Regions from separate parts of the Paucibacter sp. XJ19-41 genome, predicted to be linked through region 2. Evidence: riboswitches for the same ligand, from Rfam matches in the RefSeq annotation. Region 2 holds a riboswitch; the other holds the start of a gene.

Region 1 (9,969 bases), on a different contig from region 2:
TCGGCGGCACCAATGTGCGCTTCGCCAGCCAGTACCTGCCGCAGGGCCCGCTGCTGGGCATGGCCAGCTATGCCTGCGCCGATCACGCCAGCCTGTGGGATGCGATGCAGCACCATCTGCGCATCCAGGGCCTGGAGCGGCCGCGCTGCTGCGCCATCGGCATCGCCACCGCGATCACCGGCGACCAGGTGCAGATGACCAACCACCACTGGTCCTTCTCGATCGAGGCGCTGCGCCAGGCGTTGGGCGCCGAGCGCCTGCTGGTCATCAATGACTTCACTGCACTGGCGCTGGCCCTGCCGGCGCTGGCCCCTGGGTCGCGCCGCCAGGTCGGAGGCGGCGCGGCGGTGGACGGCGCGCCGATCGGTCTGGTCGGCCCCGGCACCGGCCTGGGCGTCTCTGGGCTGCTGCCCGGCGTCGGCGGCGCCGGCCTGGCCCCGATTGGCGGCGAGGGCGGCCATGTGACCCTGTCCTCCTTCGAGCCCGAGGAGGACGCGGTGCTGCGCGTGCTGCAGCGCCGCTTCGGCCATGCCTCGGCTGAGCGCGCGCTGTCCGGGCCTGGGCTGGAGAACCTGTACCAGGCTCTGGCCGGCGTGCGGGGTCAGGTTGTGCCCGAGCGGAACGCCCAATCCATCACCGCCGGCGAGGACCATTTGGCGCGCGACACTGTGGAGCTGTTCTGCAGCCTGCTGGGCAATGTGGCCGGCAATGTGGCGCTGACCCTGGGCGCCCGCGGCGGCCTCTATATCGGTGGTGGCATCGTGCCGCGCCTGGGCGCGCGCTTTGACCGCTCGCGCTTTCGCGAGCGCTTCGAGGCCAAGGGCCGCTTTCGCGACTATCTGGCTGCGATCCCGGCCTATGTCGTCAGCGCCAGCGACGAAGCGGCCCTGCTCGGCGCCTGCCGTGCGCTGGATGCGGCGATGCATTGAGCGGGCCGCGCTGCAGCGCTGGGCTCAGCGCCCCGCCGGCGGCGCCAGCTGCACGAAGGGCGTCCCCGCCCCGGTGTACTGCGGCAGTTTGCCGTCCCACTTCCTGATGGCTTCGCTCTCGTTCTCCAGCTGTTTCAGACGCAGCAGGTCGGGCGTGATTTCCAGGCGTTTGGCCTTCAGCGACTCGGCCTCGCCGCGTGCCTTGGCCAGGGCCTGTTCGGCCTCGACCCGGATACGCTCCAGATCGCGCTCGGCCGTCAGCTTCTTCTGCTCGGCCTCGACCTTGGCCTCGATGGCCTTGTCGAAGACGGCCGAGAAGTCGTAGTTGACCGCAGCCAGCGAGTCGACGATGACGCCGTGACGCTTCAGCCGCGCCTCCAGCGCGTCACGGATCTTGCCGCTGACCTCGGTGCGCTTGGTCACCAGTTCCTCGGCCGTGTACTGTGCCGCGATGGCCTTGGTGGCCTCCTGCGCTGCCGGCTCGATGACGCGCGCCGCCACCGCATGCTCGTTGCCTATGGCCTGGTAGGTCTGGGCCACCAAGGCCGGATCGAGCCGCCAGTTCAGCGCCGCCGAGACCGAGACCTGCTGCAGATCGCGCGAGGCGGCCACGCCCTTGCCCTCGCTCTTCTGCAAGCGCACATCGATCATGTGGACACGGTTCACCAGCGGCACGACGAAGTGGATGCCTTCGCCCAGCGGTTCGGGGTCGACCTTGCCGAAGGTCGTGATCACGCCGCGCGTGCCCGACTGCACGATGCGTATCGGGTTGATCAACGTGAAGACAAGATAGACACCGACCAGGATGGCGGCGATCTTGGCGACCCAGGAGACGAGGCTTCGGTTCATGGCAGTCCTTGAACGGCCCAGTCGGCCGCGCCGCGCAGGCTAACAGCGGGGTCGGGTCTTGCCTATGCCACCAAAGGGTGTGCGGGCGAACCGGGCGTCGAGATCTCCGCGCTTAGCGCGCGGTTGCGACCGGAGTTCTTGGCTGCATACAAGGCATGGTCGGCACGCTCCAGCACCGACTTTAGCGACTCCGGCAAGGCCGCCGTATCACGCCTGCGGCAGGCGTATCCGATCGACAGCGTAAAAACGACACGTCCTTGCTCACCGACCCGCACGGTGCTGGCGCTGGCTGCCTGGACCAAGGCTTCGGCGCGCTGGGCCGCCTCGACGGAAGTGGCACAGCCCCGGAGCAAGAGGCAGAATTCTTCGCCGCCGTAGCGGCCGGCGATATCGCTCAGCCGCACGGCGCCGGCCATCATGCGCGCGGCGTGGGCGAGCACCAAGTCCCCGCCGCCATGGCCGTAGCGGTCATTGATCTGCTTGAAGTGGTCGAGGTCGACCATCAGCACGGCAAAGGCTTCGGCCGGCCGGGCCTGCTCAATGGCGGCTGCCAGCTCGAAGAAGGCCCTGCGGTTGTACAGCCCGGTCAGGCCGTCACGGCGACTGAGCTCCTGCAGCTCGCGACGCTGCCGTTCATGGGCCATGCTGAAAAAGCCGATCGAGGCCGCGACCACGAACAGCGTGGCCATCGCCAGCGCGAACAGTTGCGGCGTGGAACTGGCGGCCGGGGCTACCTGGGTGCTGGCGCCGCCGGCGCTGAAGAGGGCGCGCATTGCGAATGCGGTCGCCATCACCGCCGCCACCGCTGCGGTCAGATAGGCGACCGGCAAACCGGTCCGACGGGCGTAGCGCAGCACCAGCCAGGCCATCCGGGCCAGCATCAGCGCCAGCGCGCAGGACATGGTGAAAACGGTGACGGCCCACGGTGCCAACTCCAGATAGGTCAGCAAGGTGCCGCCGATGCCGAAACTGCTCAGCAAGACCAGATGATGCCGCGTCACCCGCTGCTCGGTCAGTCGCGCCAGGGCCAGCACACCGAACACGGTGACCGCCATGATCAGCACGTTGGCGAACAGAAAGGTCAGCAGCCAGGGCGCATGGCCGCGCAGGAAGAACAGCAGGCAGGCGCCTCCGGTGGCCGCCATCGACACGCCCCACTCCCGCAGACCCATCGGTTGCTCGGGTATTGCGCGTGCGGTGCTGAAGGCCATCACCGCCATCATGAAGCCGACCATGCTGATTGCTGCCAGCATGGTCCTGGCGTCGAGTGCCAGCGCCTGACTGCTCGCGTCCATGCTCACCACCCCCTGGGTTGGCCGCTTGATGTCCAAAGCGGAGCATCTGCACGGCTCGTTGTGGAGGTGACTTTAACGGGGATTGGAATATGGGCCGACCTACATCTGCTCCCAGGGCAGGCCGTCATGGCGCCAGCCATTGAGCCGGCCGCGCTGGAAGTTCTCGTCCGGGTCGCCCTCGAAGCCATGGACGATGTTGACGACCTCGGCAAAGCCGGCCGCCTCCAGCGCCTGGCCGGCCGCGACCGTGCGGGTGCCGGAGCGGCACAGGAGCACCAGCGGCTTGTTCAGGTCGCCACCGGCCTCGCGCTTGACCTGGGCCACGAAGCGCTCCACATCGGGCTGCATCTCCGGATACTCGTACCAGGCCACATGGACGATGCCGGGCGGATGGCCGACATAGAGGTACTCCAGCTCCATGCGCACATCGAGGAACAGGGACTCGGGGTGTTCTTGCAGATAGGCCTGGGCCTCGACGGGGAGCAGATGTTTCATGGGGGTATTGACGCGCTCTCTAAAATGGCCGGATGAACGCTTCCACCCGACCCTACACGCGCGGCGCGCAGCTGCCCGAGATTCTGCAACAACGCATCGTCATCCTCGACGGCGCGATGGGCACGATGATCCAGCGCTATAAGCTGTCCGAGGCCGATTATCGGGGCGAGCGCTTTGCCGGCCATGGCAAGGACCTGAAGGGCAATAACGACCTGCTGGTGCTGACCAAGCCCGAGGTCATCAGCGAGATCCACGAACAGTACCTGGCCTCAGGCGCCGACATCATCGAGACCAATACCTTCGGCACCACCTCGGTGGCCCAGGAGGATTACGAGCTGGGCGAGCATGCCTTCGAGATGAATGTGGCCGCCGCCCGGCTGGCCCGCGCCGCCTGCGGCAAGTACAGCACGCCGGACAAGCCGCGCTTCGCTGCCGGCGCGCTGGGCCCGACGCCGCGCACCGCCAGCATCAGCCCCGATGTCAATGACCCCGGCGCCCGCAATGTCGACTTCGATACCCTGAAGACCGCCTACTACGAGCAGGCCAAGGGCTTGCTGGACGGCGGGGTGGACCTGTTCCTGGTCGAGACCATCTTCGACACGCTGAACGCCAAGGCGGCGATCTTCGCGCTCGACGAGCTGATGGAAGACACCGGCGAGCGCCTGCCGGTCATCATCTCCGGCACCGTCACCGATGCCTCGGGCCGCATTCTCTCGGGCCAGACCGTCACCGCCTTCTGGCATTCGGTGCGCCATGCCAAGCCGCTGGCCATAGGCCTGAACTGCGCGCTGGGCGCGACGCTGATGCGGCCCTATATCGAGGAATTGGCCAAGGCGGCCGGCGACACCGCGATCAGCTGCTACCCGAACGCCGGCCTGCCCAACCCGATGAGTGACACCGGCTTCGACGAGACGCCTGAGGTCACCGGCCGCCTGGTCGGCGAGTTTGCCGCCGCCGGTTTCCTGAACATCGCCGGCGGCTGCTGCGGCACGACCCCGGCCCATATCGCGGCCATCGCGCAAAAGGTCTCGGTCTACAAGCCGCGCGCCTGCGGCGCGGGCTTGTTCAGCGAATTGTTGGCCGTCTGACCTGCCGCACGGACCAGAGTCAGGATTTCGCGGGCCACCAGATCGGTCCGCTCCTTGTGAACATAGTGGCCGCTGCCATCTGCCTGGACATAACGGGCTTGCGGCAGTGATCGGGCCATCTCGCGCTGCTGGGCCAGCCAGGCCGTCATGAAGGCGGCGTTGGACAGCGGCGGCGGCTCGGTCGCGGAGATAACGACGGCCGGTACGGCGGGCAAGCGCGCCAGATCGCCGAGTTCGGCATAGGTGGCGGGCAGGCCCTGCACCTCGGCGCGCACCCAGGGCTCGGTCAGCATCAGCGCCCAGGCGGGGATGTCGCACATCGTGCCGCCGCCGGCTTCGCAGGCCGCCTTGAAGCCCGGGGGGCGGCCGTCCACCAGCACCAGGCCAGCCACCAGATCCGGGTAGCGCTTGGCAAAGCTCAGCACAAAGGGGCCACCAATCGAATGACCGACCAGGATGTAGGGTGGGTCCATGCCCTTCTGACGGAGGGTGTCCAGCAGTTGCTCGGCCACCTGGGCCCCGGTGCGCGGCTCGCCGCCGCGCCTGGAGCGCTGGTAGCTGAACACCGTCGTCTTGTCCGCCAGGCGCGCGCTCAGGCCGGTCCATGAATCGATGCCATCGCCGGCCCCGGACTCAAGCACCACCCCCGGGCGGCCCTGGCCCTGGATCTTGGTGTGAAGGTTGGGGCCATCAAAGATGGCCGGCAGCGGGTTGCTCGCGGCGCAGCCGCTGAGCAGCAGGGCCATCAAGCCCAGTCTGGAAACCATCATCATCATCGTTGGCGCTCTCTTGCTTGCTGATCCCGGCGCCAGTCTAGGCATGCCATCTGAGTAACAGATGAAAGCCTGGATCAATACAGCTTCAGCAGCCGCTCCATATTCACCAGCAGCTTGAGCTCATGCGGCGCCAGACTGGCGGCAATCGCCTGGCTGGCCAGGCGGGTGTCGCGCGGCACCGGCTCGCTCAGCGGCGCGCCGCTCTTGCCCAGCAGCGCGGCGACCAGGGGTTCGTTGGCGCTGTGGCCTCGCTTGGCGACGACGCCGACCTCGCCATTGGCCAGGCGCACCAGCGAGCCGGGCGGGTAGAGGCCGACGGCCTTGATCAGCGCGGCGCCGGCCTCGTCGGGCTGCTGCAGCTCGTCCAGATAGACGGCACGCGCCGCCTGGGCGCCCGACAGGGCCTTGCGCGAGCGCCGCGGGCTCAGCCGCGCGCCGTAGAGATCGACGCGGCGCAGCACCCGCGCCATCTGCTCGGGCACCGAGCGCGCGGCCAGGGGCCCGGGGCCGGCCTCATGATGCAGGCGCACGATCTGCAGCCAGAGCGAGTCGTGCACGCCCAGCGTGCGCAGCAGCTCGGCGCTGCGGTCGCCATGGCCGAGCAGCACCGCCCGGTGGGCCTCGCTGGGGCGTTCGTCCCGGCCGGCGAGCCGGTCCTGCAGCGCGCTGATGCTGATATTCATCGACAGCGCCGCCTGCCCCAGCACCAGGCGCAGATCCTCGGCCCAGCCCAGCTGGCGAGCGCAGAGCTCGCACAGCAGCAGGCTCAGCAGCGCGTGACGGGCGCTGTAGTGCTGGAAGTCCTGGCTGGATTCGAAGATCAGCAGCATCAGTGCCGCATCGGTTTGCTGCTGGACCCGCGCCAGCATCTCTTGCTGCAGCGTCTGGAAACGTGGCAGGAAGTCCTCGGCCCTGGGCTCGCGCAGCAACGCATGGCCGCGCAGCTGCAGATCGGCCCAGGCTGCCTGGTCGCTGACCTGGGGCACGGCGGCGCCGCCCCGCTCGGGCCGGTAGCTGGTCTGGGCGCGGGCGATGGCGCCCAGCGTGGCGCCCTGGTGCATCATCGTGTCGACCTTGTGGGCCAGCGCGCGCTGGTAGTCCTTGGTCTCATGGGCCTGCACCCAGGCACCGCGCTGTATCAGCGCCTGGACCAGGGGGCTGTCGCTGAGCACCTGGCCGCGCGCGATCAGCAGCTTGCCCTCGGCGTCGCGCAAGGAAAAGTCCAAGACCTGGCCGATGCGCAGGCTGTGAGGGGGCAGGGGTATCAGATCCACGGTGGTTCGCTAGAGCTCTGTACGGATTGTCGGCGCGCCGGCAGCCGGCTTGAGTCGGCGGCCGGGACGCAGCGTAAAATGCGCCACGGTCCGAGGAGCGTTGCGACGGGGTCTGCGATCATGCAGCAGCCCGCCAGGCTTGGATCTGCAAGGGCACCAGCCTTTTCAACGACGCTCACCGATCCATGATTTTGTCGTGGCCGAGGTGAGCCTGCGGTCCGATCTTTCGCCGAGGCCGCCATGAATACCGCTACCCCCCAGACCACGCCGCCCCCGATGAAGCTCTCGGGGCTGGAACCGGTGCGGATCGGCGCCGGCACACTCTTCGTCAATATCGGCGAGCGCACCAATGTCACCGGCTCCAAGGCCTTTGCCCGCATGATTCTGGCCGGGCAGTTCGAGCAGGCGCTGGCGGTGGCGCGCCAGCAGGTCGAAAACGGCGCCCAGGTCATCGACATCAATATGGACGAGGCCATGCTGGACAGCAAGGCGGCGATGGTGCGTTTCCTGAACCTGATCGCCTCCGAGCCCGAGATCGCGCGCGTGCCCATCATGATCGACAGCTCCAAATGGGAGGTGATCGAGGCCGGCCTGAAATGCATCCAGGGCAAGGGCATCGTCAACTCGATCTCGATGAAGGAGGGCGAGGCCGAGTTCCGCCGCCAGGCCAATCTGGTGCGCCGCTATGGCGCGGCCGCCGTCGTGATGGCCTTCGACGAGAAGGGCCAGGCCGACACCTTCGAGCGCAAGATCGAGATCTGCGCGCGGGCCTACAAGATTCTGGTCGACGAGGTTGGTTTCCCGGCCGAAGACATCATCTTCGACCCGAACATCTTCGCGATCGCCACCGGCATCGAGGAGCACGACAACTACGCGGTCGACTTCATCAACGCGACCCGCTGGATCAAGCAGAACCTGCCCGGCGCCAAGGTGTCGGGCGGGGTCTCGAACGTCAGCTTCAGCTTCCGCGGTAACGACCCGGTGCGCGAGGCCATCCACACGGTCTTCCTGTACCACGCGATCCAGGCCGGCATGGACATGGGCATCGTCAACGCCGGCATGGTGGGCGTCTACGACGATCTGGAAGCCACGCTGAGAGAGCGCGTCGAGGACGTGGTGCTGAACCGCCGGCCCCGGATCCCCGAAGGGGAGCCTTACGTCTCCCCCGGCGAGCGCCTGATCGAGGTCGCCGAGAGCGCCAAGGGCCTGGCCAAGGACGACACGGCCCGGCTGGCCTGGCGCGCCGGCGATGTCAATGCGCGGCTCTCGCATGCGCTGGTGCACGGCATCACCGACTTCATCGTCGAAGACACCGAGGAGGCCTGGGTCGCGATCCAGGCCGGTGGCGGGCGGCCCCTGCATGTGATCGAAGGCCCGCTGATGGCCGGCATGAATATCGTCGGCGACCTGTTCGGCCAGGGCAAGATGTTCCTGCCCCCGGTGGTCAAGAGCGCGCGGGTGATGAAGTCGGCCGTGGCCCATCTGATCCCGTACATCGCGGAAGAAACGCGCCAGCTGGAGGCCGCCGGTGGCGACGTCAAGCCCAAGGGCAAGATCGTCATCGCGACCGTGAAGGGCGATGTGCACGACATCGGCAAGAACATCGTCACCGTGGTCCTGCAGTGCAATAACTACGAGGTCGTCAATATGGGCGTGATGGTGCCCTGCCAGGACATCCTTGCGCGCGCCAAGGTCGAGGGGGCCGACATCATCGGCCTCTCGGGCCTGATCACGCCCAGCCTGGAAGAGATGCAGCATGTGGCCGCCGAGATGCAGCGCGACGACTACTTCCGCATCAAGAAGATCCCGCTGCTGATCGGCGGCGCGACCTGCAGCCGCGTTCACACTGCCGTCAAGATCTCGCCGCACTACGAAGGCCCGGTCGTCTATGTGCCCGATGCCTCGCGCTCGGTGGGCGTCTGCACCGAGCTGCTCAGCGACGACCGCGCGGCCGCCTATATCGACGAGCTGAAGGCCGACTACGACAAGGTGCGGCAGCAGCACGCCAACAAGAAGAAGACCCCGCTGGTGACCTTGGCCCAGGCGCGTGCCAACAAGACCAAGCTCGACTGGGCCGGCTATCGCCCGCCGGTGCCGAAGTTCATCGGCCGCCGTGTCTTCAAGAACTACGACCTGGCCGAGCTGGCCCAGCACATCGACTGGGCGCCGTTCTTCCAGACCTGGGACCTGGCCGGCCCCTTCCCGGCCATCCTGAAGGACGAGATCGTTGGCCACGAGGCGCAGCGCGTCTTCAGCGATGGCAAGCGCATGCTGCAGCGTCTGATCGATGGCCGCTGGCTGACCGCCAACGGCGTGTTCGGCCTTTACCCCGCTGCCCAGGTCAATGACGACGATATCGAGATGTACAGCGACGAAAGCCGCAGCGAGGTCTTGATGACCTGGCGAGGCCTGCGCATGCAGTCGGAGCGCCCGGTGGTAGACGGCGTGATGCGGCCCAACCGCTGCCTGGCTGACTACGTCGCCGCCAAGGGCTCGGTGCCGGACTACATCGGCCTGTTCGCCGTTACCGCCGGCCTGGGTGTGGACAAGAAGGAAGCGCAGTTCCTGGCCGACCACGACGACTACTCGGCCATCATGCTGAAGGCCCTGGCCGACCGCCTGGCCGAGGCCTTTGCCGAGCGTCTGCACCAGCGTGTGCGCCAGGAGTTCTGGGCCTATGCGGCCGATGAGGCCTTGAGCAACGAGCAGATGATTGCCGAGCAGTACCGCGGCATCCGCCCGGCACCCGGCTACCCGGCCTGCCCGGACCATCTGTCCAAGCGCGATCTGTTCAAGGTACTGACCCCCGAGGACATCCAGATGGGCCTGACCGACAGCATGGCGATGACACCGGCCGCCAGCGTCAGCGGTTTTTATTTCTCGCACCCTGAGGCCAGCTATTTCAATGTCGGCACCATCGGCGACGATCAGATGCAGGATTGGGCGGCGCGGATGGCGCTGGACGAAGCAGCCGCGAAGCGCGCGCTGGCGCCGCTGCTGGGCTGACATGCGCTTACATCTGCCGGTCGGCGCCGGCCCGGCGGTCTGCGTTAAGGTGTCATCCCTGTTTCCGGAGTTGACCCTATGAGCATGCCCTTGAATTCCAGCCAGACCATTGCCATCGTGGCGGTAGCGGCCGCTCTGGTGGCCGGCGCCTACGCGCTGGGCCGTTCCACGCAAGACCCGACCCCTGCGCCTGCGCCTTTGGCCGCCGTGGTCGAGGACAGCAAGCCCGCACCGGCCAAGCTCGCTCAAGCCGAGGT
Region 2 (9,969 bases):
CGTCTTGATCAGCGCCGGCGTGCGTGCGGTGTCGCCCAGCTTGCGGCGCAGCCGGCTGATGCAGAGGTCGACGCTGCGGTCCAGGCCATCGAACTCCAGGCCGCGCAGCGCCTGCAGCAGCTCGTCGCGCGAGACCACCTGGCCGGCGCGCCGGCCCAGCACCCACAGCATTTCGAACTCCTGGGTGCTGAGCAACAGGGGCGTGTCGGCCAGATGGGCCTCGCGCCGCGCCGCGCACAGGGACAGCGCCCCATCCAACAGGCGCAGCGGTGCCGGCACGGTTGCCGCGTCGGCACTGCGGCGACGCAGCAGCGCGCGCAAGCGAGCCAGCAGCAGCATCGGCTCCACCGGCTTGAGTACATAGTCGTCGGCACCGGACTCCAGGCCCAGCACCTGGTCTGCCAGCGCATCGCGCGCGGTCAGCATCAGCAGCGGCACATCGGCCTTCAGACGGCGCAGTTCTCGGCACACGGCCAGACCGTCCAGGCCCGGCAGCATCAGGTCCAACAGCACCAGGTCCGGGCGCTCGCGCTCGAAACGGGCCAGCGCGCGGTCGCCGCGCTCCTCCAGCAGCAGCTCGAAACCATGCTGGCCGAGGAAGCTGGCGATCAGGGCTGCCAGCTTGACATCGTCCTCGACCAGCAGCAGACGATGGCGGTGACTCATCGGCCGGATCCGCCGTGCGCCGCCAGCAGGGCCGCAGCCAGCTCCGCGAAGCCCTGGCCGCGGTCGGCGTCGGTGACATAGGCCGGCAAGCGCTGCAGTTGCGGCACAAAGCGCGCGATATTGGCCACGCCCACCGACAGCGGCACGCGCTCGAACATCAGCTGGTCATTGGTCGAGTCGCCGACATAGACCCAGTCGCGCGCGTCGAAGTCCAGGCCCAGCGCGGTCGGCACCGCCCATTGCGCGGCGGTCCATTTGCTGTGCTCACCGATCCAGCCGTTGATGTGGATGGAGCTGACGGTGGCGGTCAGCCCATGCTCGCGCATCACCGCGCAGGCTTGCGCGATCTGGGCCGGTGCCAGATGGGCGAACTCGCTGTGGTCGATCGCGATATCGGTCAGCCGCCCCGGGCTGTCGGTCGCCAGGCAGGTGCCTGGCACGCGCGCCAGCACATCGGCCGCGCAGGCCTGCAGCCGGGCGAAGTTGGCGCTGCGCGTGGCCTCGTCCTGGCTGAAATCGCGGCGCAGCGCGCCGCCTTCATTGCGCAACATCACCGCGCCGTTCTCGGCCACGATGGCGGCCACCGGCCAAGCCAGCGCGAAGGGCTCGCTCCAGCCGGCCGGGCGGCCGGTGATCGCAATCACAGGCAGACCGGCGGCGCGCAGCTCGTGCAGCGCCTGCAAGGCCTCGGGAGCGATCGCGCCGTCGGCAGTCAGGGTGTCGTCGATGTCGGTGAGCACGCCGCGCACGGCACGCAAGGCCGCCGGGGGGCAAAGATTCAAAGGCTGCATGGGCCGGGATTGTCGTCAATCCCGGCGCTATTCCACACCAGAGCCGTGCGGCTTGCAGCTAGAATTCAAGCTTCCGAGGAGCGTTGCAACCTCAGCTCCCATTGAGGCCAGGCTCGGATTGTCTTGAAGCGTTGATCTTCAGACCACTGCAACCGCGCTCACCCGCAATGTCTCGCGTGGGTGACCGTTTTTTGACTCTGACGTCCCACCGGCATTGCGGCTTCAAACATGAAGGAGCTTTTGCAATGACGACGCTGTCCGCTGACCAATACCATATCGCCGACCTGAGCCTGGCCGCCTGGGGCCGCAAGGAACTGAGCATCGCCGAGAGCGAGATGCCCGCGCTGATGGCCATCCGCAAGGAATACGCCGCCAGCCAGCCGCTCAAGGGCGCGCGCATCACCGGCTCGCTGCACATGACCATCCAGACCGGCGTGCTGGTCGAGACCCTGCAGGCGCTGGGCGCCGAGGTGCGCTGGGCCTCCTGCAATATCTTCTCGACCCAGGACCACGCCGCCGCCGCGCTGGTGGCCGCCGGCACGCCGGTGTTTGCCTACAAGGGCGAGACGCTGGAAGACTACTGGGACTACACCCATCGCATCTTTGACTTCGGCGCCAAGGGCACGGCCGGCGAAGGCCCGAACATGATCCTGGACGATGGCGGCGACGCGACGCTGCTGATGCATCTGGGCCAGAAGGCCGAGAAGGATCTGTCGGTGCTGGCCAAGCCGGGCAGCGAGGAGGAGCGCATCCTGTTCGCCGCGATCAAGGCCAAGATCGCCCAGGACCCCACCTGGTACACCCGCAAGAGCGCCGAGATCATCGGCGTGACCGAGGAAACCACCACCGGCGTGCTGCGCCTGAACGAGATGGCGGCCAAGGGCGGCCTGCTGTTCCGCGCGATCAATGTCAATGACTCGGTCACCAAGAGCAAGTTCGACAATCTCTACGGCTGCCGCGAATCGCTGGTCGACGCGATCAAGCGCGCCACCGATGTGATGGTGGCCGGCAAGATCGCCGTCGTCGCCGGCTACGGCGATGTGGGCAAGGGCTCGGCCCAGGCGCTGCGCGCGCTCTCGGCTCAGGTCTGGGTCACCGAGATCGACCCGATCTGCGCGCTGCAGGCGGCGATGGAAGGCTATCGCGTCGTGACGATGGAATACGCGGCCGACAAGGCCGACATCTTCGTCAGCGCCACCGGCAACAAGAATGTGATCCGCTACGAGCATATGGCGGCGATGAAGAACAATGCCATCGTCTGCAATATCGGCCACTTCGACAACGAGATCGACGTCGCCTCGCTGGAAGCCTGCGAGTGGGACGAGATCAAGCCCCAGGTCGATCATGTGATCTTCCCCTCGGGCCGTCGCATCATCCTGCTGGCCAAGGGCCGCCTGGTGAACCTGGGCTGCGGCACGGGCCACCCGAGCTATGTGATGTCGTCCTCGTTCGCCAACCAGACGATCGCCCAGATCGAGCTGTACGCGCACAAGGACGCCTACGACATCGGCAAGGTCTATGTGCTGCCCAAGCACCTGGACGAGAAGGTGGCGCGCCTGCAGCTGGTGACGCTGAATGCGCAGCTCAGCGAACTCAGCGATGAGCAGGCGGCGTATATCGGCGTGCCGAAGGTCGGCCCGTTCAAATCCAACACCTACCGCTACTAAAAGGCCGATGCGCGCCGATCAGCTGCTGGTCGCCCAGGGCCTGGCACCGACGCGCTCGGCCGCTCAGCGGCTGATCGACAACGGCGCCGTCGAGTGGGCCTCGGCCCAGGGCTGGACGCCGGTGAAGAAGGCCGGCGAAGACCTGCTGGAGGTCACCCAGTTCCGCATCACCGATGACGCGGAGCTGCGCTATGTCTCGCGCGGCGGGCTCAAGCTCGAAGGCGCGCTGAAGGCCAGCGGGCTGGTCCTTGGCGGGCTGACCGTGCTGGACATCGGCCAGAGCACCGGCGGCTTCACCGACTGTCTGCTTAAAGGCGGTGCGGCGCGGGTGGTCGGCATCGATGTGGGCCATGGCCAGCTGCATGCAGGCCTGGCGGGCGACCCTCGGGTGCAGGCCATCGAGGGCATGCATGTGCGGCAGTACCAGCCGGCGCAGCGTTTTGCGCTGATCGTTGGCGACCTGAGCTTCATCTCGATGCTGGGCGAACTGCCGCGCCTGGCACCCTGGCTGGCGCCGGGGGGCCAGGTCTTGCTGCTGATCAAGCCGCAGTTCGAGCTGGGACCCAAGGCCCTGGGTCGCGGCGGCCTGGTGCGCGATGCGGCCCAGTACCCGCTGCTGGAGACCCGGGCGCGCGAGGCGGCGGCGGCGCTGGGCTGGCAGGTGCGCGGCTATTTCGAGAGCGCCATCACCGGCGGTGATGGCAATAAAGAGTTCTTCTTGTGGGCACAACAACCATGACGACCGCTGTCAGTTTCGAATTCTTCCCGCCCAACACGCCGCTGGGCACCGAGAAGCTGAAGAACGTGGTGCAGGACTTGAGCGTCCTGCAGCCGCAGTACTTCAGCGTCACCTATGGCGCCGGCGGCTCCACCCGCGACAAGACCCTGGCCACCGTGATGGACATCGCGGCGATGGGCCATGAGGCCGCGCCGCATCTGAGCTGCGTCGGCTCGACGCGCGAGAACATCGCCGAGATCCTGGCCACCTACCGGGCGCAGAACATCCGCCGCGTGGTCGCGCTGCGCGGCGACCTGCCCAGCGGCACGGCCACGGCCGGCGAGTTCCGCTATGCGGCCGAGCTGGTGCGCTTCATCCGCGAGACCCAGGGCCCGGACTGGAAGATCGAGGTCGCAGCCTATCCCGAGTACCACCCGCAGCAGCGCTACGCGGCGCGCGATCTGCAGCACTTTGCCGACAAGATGCGCGCCGGCGCCAGCGCCGCGATCACGCAGTTCTTCTTCAACCCCGACGCCTACTTCAACTTCGTGGACGAGGTGCGGGCCCTGGGTGTGGACGCACCGATCATCCCGGGCATCATGCCCTTCCACAACTACGCCCGCATCGCCCAGTTCGCCCAGCGCGACGGCATCGAGATCCCGCGCTGGGTGGCGCTGAAGATGGAAGGCTATATGGACGACGCGGCCTCGATCCGCGCCTTCGGCCTGGATGTGATGACGCGGGTCTGCGAGCGCCTGATCGCCGGCGGCGTGCCGGCCATCCACTTCTATACGCTGAACCAGTCGGCGCTGACCCTGGAGTTGTGCAAACGCCTCAGACTCGGCTGACAAGATTGAGCCAGCGCAAACTCCGCCAGCCCTCCGTGCGGGGGCTTTTTTATGCTTGCGTCAGATCAAGGGTTAACCCGGGATGAGCGCCTCCAATAGCTTCATCGGGGCCACACGGGTCCCATCAACAAGGAGCTTGTCCCATGTCCAAGAAGATCGTCCTCGCCACCCTCGCCGCTCTCAGCCTGGCCGGCACCGCCCAGGCACAGGCCATGCAAGAGCCCTGGCTGGTGCGTGTGCGTGCCGTGCATCTCGACGCGGCCAACAAGGACAGCACCGGTCTCGGTCTGGCGATCAACAACAAGACCATCCCCGAGGTCGACATCAGCTACTTCTTCACGCCGAACATCGCGGCCGAGCTGGTCCTGACCTATCCGCAAAAGCATGATCTGAAGGCCGGCGGCGCCAAGATCGGCTCGCTCAAGCATCTGCCGCCGACCCTGAGCCTGCAGTACCACTTCGCGCCCACCGCGACCTTCCGCCCCTATATCGGCGCCGGCCTGAACTACACCCGCTTCTCCAGCGTCAACTTCGCGCCGGCAGTGGTCGCCGCGCTGGCCCCCAGCATCAAGAAGAACAGCTACGGCCTGTCGCTGCAGGTCGGCGCCGATATCGAGCTGGCCAAGAACCTGTTCCTGAACGTCGACATCAAGAAGGTGCAGATCGACACCACCGTCTACTCGCACGGCCAGTCGGCTGGCAAGTTCAAGGTCGACCCGCTGCTGGTCGGCGTGGGTCTGGGCTGGCGCTTCTAAGCCCACCCGCCCTGAAGAAGAGCCGTGCGACTCGCCCGCACCGCTGAGCCAAGGACCATCGGCGCCCCGAGACTTCATTCTGGGGCCTGCCGATGTCTACTTGTCGAGGGTGGCAATCGGTCTGTGTTGTCCAATTGTTTCTGGGGTGCGTCAATCGGGGAGCCGTCCATTGGTGGCGATGGTTCGGTTGCGCAAGGCCTCAATGCGGTCGTGGCTCATCTCCATCACGACGTTGCTGTCTGAAGCGATCAAGCTCACGATGGCTTCGCGTGGCCCGTTGCGCCAGGCCGGACTCGCGTAGAAGGCGGCCTGGGCGACTTCAAGCGTGACCATGTCGTGAAAAGCGCGAATCAGGAAATAACCATCAGCGTCGTGCAATGAGGGACCAAAGTCCACGACGTCAATACCCCAGTCCAGCATCAGCGGCAGGCTTTGCTGGTCGATCAGCTGGTGGAACCGATCTCGGCTGCCCGGCACCAGCCGGTAGCTGCGAATTTCGATTACGGGCATCCAAGTGTTCCCGCAACACCGTCGGTACGGCGGAAGTCCATCACCCAATTGACTTCCCAGCTGACACCACCATCGGTGGAGAACGCTTGCTCCCAACGTGGTTGCCCCAGTTCAGAGCGTTGAGTCCACAAGAAACGAACGCGAATGGCGTGGCCGTTATGAATGTCGTCGGCGTAGAAGTAGCCCTTGCCGTCCTTGAAGCCACCCACAACAGGCACATCGAGTCGCCCTGGATGACGACCATCCAACCACCAGATCGACCACAAACCACTGGCCGCGTCGAAGCTTCGGATGGTCAGGGCCCGGTAGTCGCCATCGGGCAGGTGAATCACGTTGTCATCCACATTGGCATGGCCCCCGAGCAGCTTTTGCATGACAGAACTGCCCTCGAATTGCGCCCATTCCTGGCAGCCCGTCAGCCGTTCCTTGAGCCGACTGTGCTGTATCTGCCAGGATCCGACAAAGAAGTCGAAGTCAGAAGCTGCACCGGTGCTGGGTGTGCTTGGAGTGCTGGTTGGATCTGGCATGCCCGCTTGCTCTCGAGGTGTGCAAATTGATCCTCGAAGCCTAGGTGCTTGGTCATCCCTCACTTCGTCCATTTGTGCAAGCCAACATGTCAGAATTGCAAGTCATTGAAATCCGAATCCGTGGTACGCCGCCATGACCCAAAGCCCCAAGTCTTGGGACGACTTGCGTTTCTTCTTGCACATTGCCCGCGCTGGATCTCTGATCGCAGCCGCCGACAAACTGGGAGTCAGTCATGCCACCGTGTTTCGTCGCCTGGGGTCTCTGGAATCCGAGCTTGGCGTGCGCTTGTTTGAGCGCAATCGGTCCGGCTATGCGCTGACGGAGGCGGGGCAGGAGCTGTTGCAAGTGGCCGCCGGCATGGCAACCGAGTTGGCCTCGGCAACACGGCGGCTCGGAAAGCGCGCGGCCTGGCCGGGTGGGGTTGTGCGGCTGACCACGACCGACACCCTCATGCACGCAGCCCTGGCCCCCTTGCTCAGCGCCTACCAGCGCCAGGCTGGTGTGCAGTTGTTGATCAACACCTCCACGGTGCAGCAAGACATTCTGAAGGGCGAGGCCGATGTGGCCATTCGCGCGGGCGGCCGGCCGGCGGACCCGCTGGTGGCACGGCGTCTGTGCCGCATCGAGTCCACGGTGTACCGCTCACGCAAGATCGGTGGCGCAACCCCCGGCAACCTGGCCGATTTCCCCTGGGTTGCCGGTGACGAAACCTTTGCGCACCTGGATTCCTCCAAGTGGCTGCACCAGCAAGGCTTGGACGCCAATGCCGTGTTGCGCACCAACAGCCACGTGAACGTGTTGAACTTGGTCAAAGCCGGCGCAGGCATGGCCGTGCTTCCGTGCTATCTCGGTGACTTGGAGTCCAGCATCTGCCGCGTGATACCGACGCCGCCCAAAGCGTGGCGCAGCGACCTTTGGGTGCTCACGCGCTTGGATCTGCGCCATGTACCCCGCATCAAGCAACTGTTTGACGCGGTGTTTGAGGGCACACGGCCCCTCGTCGAGCTGTTTGAGGGGCGTGCTGCATTGCCCTGACATTGAAAGTGTCTCGCAAGCATCACAACAGAACGCTGCAGGCGCAAGACAAGCCGAGTGTTCGGCGGGCGGGGCACCACCCAGCCCCAGCGGGTGGTCTCTCATGTGGAAAGGCCCATAAGCACCAACACGGGCGCTGCGCGACCGAGCCGCGCAGCGCAGCGCTGCCAATGCAACGCTGAATGGCTGCAAATCTGATCGCGCTACCACCGCTATGGGCCGATTCAAGCCTACCGGGTAGAAGCGCACCTGTCATTCGAGTTCCGCAGTGACGCCGCAACAGGAGGATGCTCAGCTCTCGACCACACCGCGGCGACCACCCCTACCGGGGCCCTGGACAACGATTCGCCGGGCCTCCAGGCAAAATCCGGATGATCGGGGCGAGCCTGGCCTCAGGCCTGCCGGGAAGCCCACCTTGAAGAATGGAGCAGCATCAATGGCACTGACGAAGAAGGGCGAGTTCTGGTACGGGACGACGTCCGGCGACACCCAAGCCGAGCTGCGCAGCTACAGCATTGCGAATCGCCATGAAGCCGTCCGGTTTGCCGCGTCCAAATGCGATTGCGGGTGCCGGACCTTCGCGCTACAGACCGATGAAGCCGCCGGCGTGGCCATCCGCACCTGCACCGACTGCGGGCAGGAACACCTGATGGGCGACAGCGCGGACTACGTTGAAGAAGCCGCGCCCGAGACGCACGAGTGCGTGTGCGAGAACGAGGTGTTCGAGCTGATGTCCGGCGTCTCCGTCTACGAGGGCACACATGACGTGCGCTGGTACTACATCGCTTGCCGCTGCGTGGAATGCAATCTGGTCGGGGTCTTCGCAGACTGGAAGTGTGAAGCGGGTGATGCGGCGGCCTTCCTCGCCAAGGTATGAGCGGCCGAACCCCGTGAGGGCACCGTCATTCGGCAGCCGCAGACTCGGTGTGCCGCTCAGGCTCGGTGGTGTGGAGGATTTCGTTCAGCACGGACGTGGCGTAAGTCCCGGCGGGCAAAGAGAAGGTGAGCAGCAGTTGATCGGCTTGCGGCCATGCCCATGACAGGTCCACCGGCCTGGCCACCAGGGCGCGGCGCTCCTGGTCCAGACCGGCGTGCTCCATGCCGTTGCACAAGCCGGCGTGACGTTCGGCCACGCCCATTTCCAGGGCCTGCGCCTGATCGGTGGTGATCACGCGGCCCCGTCCCCAGAGCGGTCCGGTGGGCAGTCCCGCCTCGTCCAACACGTCGCCGGGCAGGGTCTTGCCCCAGAGCCCCTGCTGGATACGCAGCGCCAGCACTTCATTGAAGACGAAGGAGCGCAGCGCCGACAGGTAGAGGCCCTTCTTCTTCGGGTTGCGCACACGGATCTCGCGCGCCAGCATGGCCCGGCCCTGCTCGATGTTGCCGCCGTCATGGCCGAAACGCTGAGCGCCGAAGTAGTTGGGCACGCCACGCGCCGCAGCGGCCTGAAGATTGGCCTCAACAGCGTCGCGGTCGCCACTCACCTCACGCAGCACGAGGCGGAAGCGGTTGCCCAGCAGATCACCGGGGCGCAGCTTCTTCACATGGCGGCTCTGGCTCAGCACCTTGAATTCCGGGTGCTGAAGCAGGGTCAGGTCGGGCGTCTCGCCCTTCGGCAAATAGATGCTGAACCACTGACGGGTGATGGCGTAGCGGTCCTTGAGGCCGGCATAGCCCACGTCCCATTCCTGCACGCCGGCGGCCTCGGCCAGCGCTTTAGCGACGAAGACGGTGTTGGCGCCGTTCTTTTCGATGTCCAGCCAGAGGTGTTCGCCCGCACCGGAGGGCAGCTGCAGCGGCAGCTCGGTCACGACGAAATCCTCGTTGAGGAACTTCAGCGTGGCGCTGGCGCCGCTGGCCGGGTAAGCCTTGGGCCAGGGCGGCAAGGTCGTGTATTGAAGAGGGGCGTCGGTCATGAGCGGTCTGACGGCAGCAGCCGTAGAGAGGGAGAGGCTGTCTCGCCCATCGGGCAGTCCAGACCGTGATTCTCCCCTAGCCGCATGCCACGGCTCGGCCAGGAGCGGAAGTTGCCCCGGCTTGTCACGCCCGAGCTTGACGCGCACGGTCCGCCGCTTTCGCTATTTCTTCTTTTTTTCTTCTTCTCTTGGTCGCAATGCCACTTGATGGCGAAGAACTTCATCGGCAGAAGACGGGCAAGAAGGAAGCAGGCGCTTCATGGCTGCTGTGCCCATGCGGAGACTGCCAGGTTCGCCAGCCCCCAGAGCGTCAGCCCGAACAGTGCGGCCAGCAGCACGGCCACGCCGATCAGCACCAGCGGCTTCATCTCTGCCAGCTCCCGGCGTGGTGCACCGCCGCCAATGCCGATGAAGCTCCACAACACCATTCGCACATACCGGAACGGACTCATGATCGGACCTCGCTTTCAGGCCAGACTGTGCCAAGCCCAACGCCCAAAACCCAGGCTCAGAATCTGACCGAAAAGAGCGGATC

Evidence for each region. A riboswitch is a leader RNA that binds a small molecule or an ion and turns the genes downstream of it on or off. The one in region 2 is predicted to bind S-adenosylhomocysteine.
Region 1: it holds a riboswitch for S-adenosylhomocysteine, as region 2 does, so the genes downstream of both, metH (methionine synthase) here and ahcY (adenosylhomocysteinase) in region 2, are expected to answer to the same signal.

What each region holds. Positions count from the first base shown of each region.
Region 1 covers NZ_JAQOWX010000037.1:20,781-30,749, reverse strand. The annotation lists gene glk (glucokinase) at 1-929, shown strand, start outside; gene PO768_RS11860 (prohibitin family protein) at 954-1,778, opposite strand; gene PO768_RS11855 (GGDEF domain-containing protein) at 1,841-3,073, opposite strand; gene PO768_RS11850 (rhodanese-like domain-containing protein) at 3,173-3,568, opposite strand; gene PO768_RS11845 (homocysteine S-methyltransferase family protein) at 3,601-4,656, shown strand; gene PO768_RS11840 (alpha/beta fold hydrolase) at 4,602-5,426, opposite strand; gene PO768_RS11835 (HD-GYP domain-containing protein) at 5,507-6,706, opposite strand; S-adenosyl-L-homocysteine riboswitch at 6,793-6,890, shown strand; partial or broken gene metH (methionine synthase) at 6,935-9,712, shown strand; gene PO768_RS11825 (glycine zipper 2TM domain-containing protein) at 9,791-9,969, shown strand, end outside.
Region 2 covers NZ_JAQOWX010000080.1:242-10,210, forward strand. The annotation lists gene PO768_RS19160 (response regulator) at 1-666, opposite strand, end outside; gene PO768_RS19165 (HAD-IIB family hydrolase) at 663-1,457, opposite strand; S-adenosyl-L-homocysteine riboswitch at 1,527-1,624, shown strand; gene ahcY (adenosylhomocysteinase) at 1,703-3,124, shown strand; gene PO768_RS19175 (TlyA family RNA methyltransferase) at 3,132-3,863, shown strand; gene metF (methylenetetrahydrofolate reductase [NAD(P)H]) at 3,860-4,690, shown strand; gene PO768_RS19185 (OmpW/AlkL family protein) at 4,834-5,445, shown strand; gene PO768_RS19190 (NIPSNAP family protein) at 5,596-5,955, opposite strand; gene PO768_RS19195 (DUF1579 domain-containing protein) at 5,946-6,482, opposite strand; gene PO768_RS19200 (LysR family transcriptional regulator) at 6,616-7,518, shown strand; gene PO768_RS19205 (hypothetical protein) at 7,955-8,395, shown strand; gene truD (tRNA pseudouridine(13) synthase TruD) at 8,421-9,581, opposite strand; gene PO768_RS19215 (DUF2970 domain-containing protein) at 9,692-9,886, opposite strand.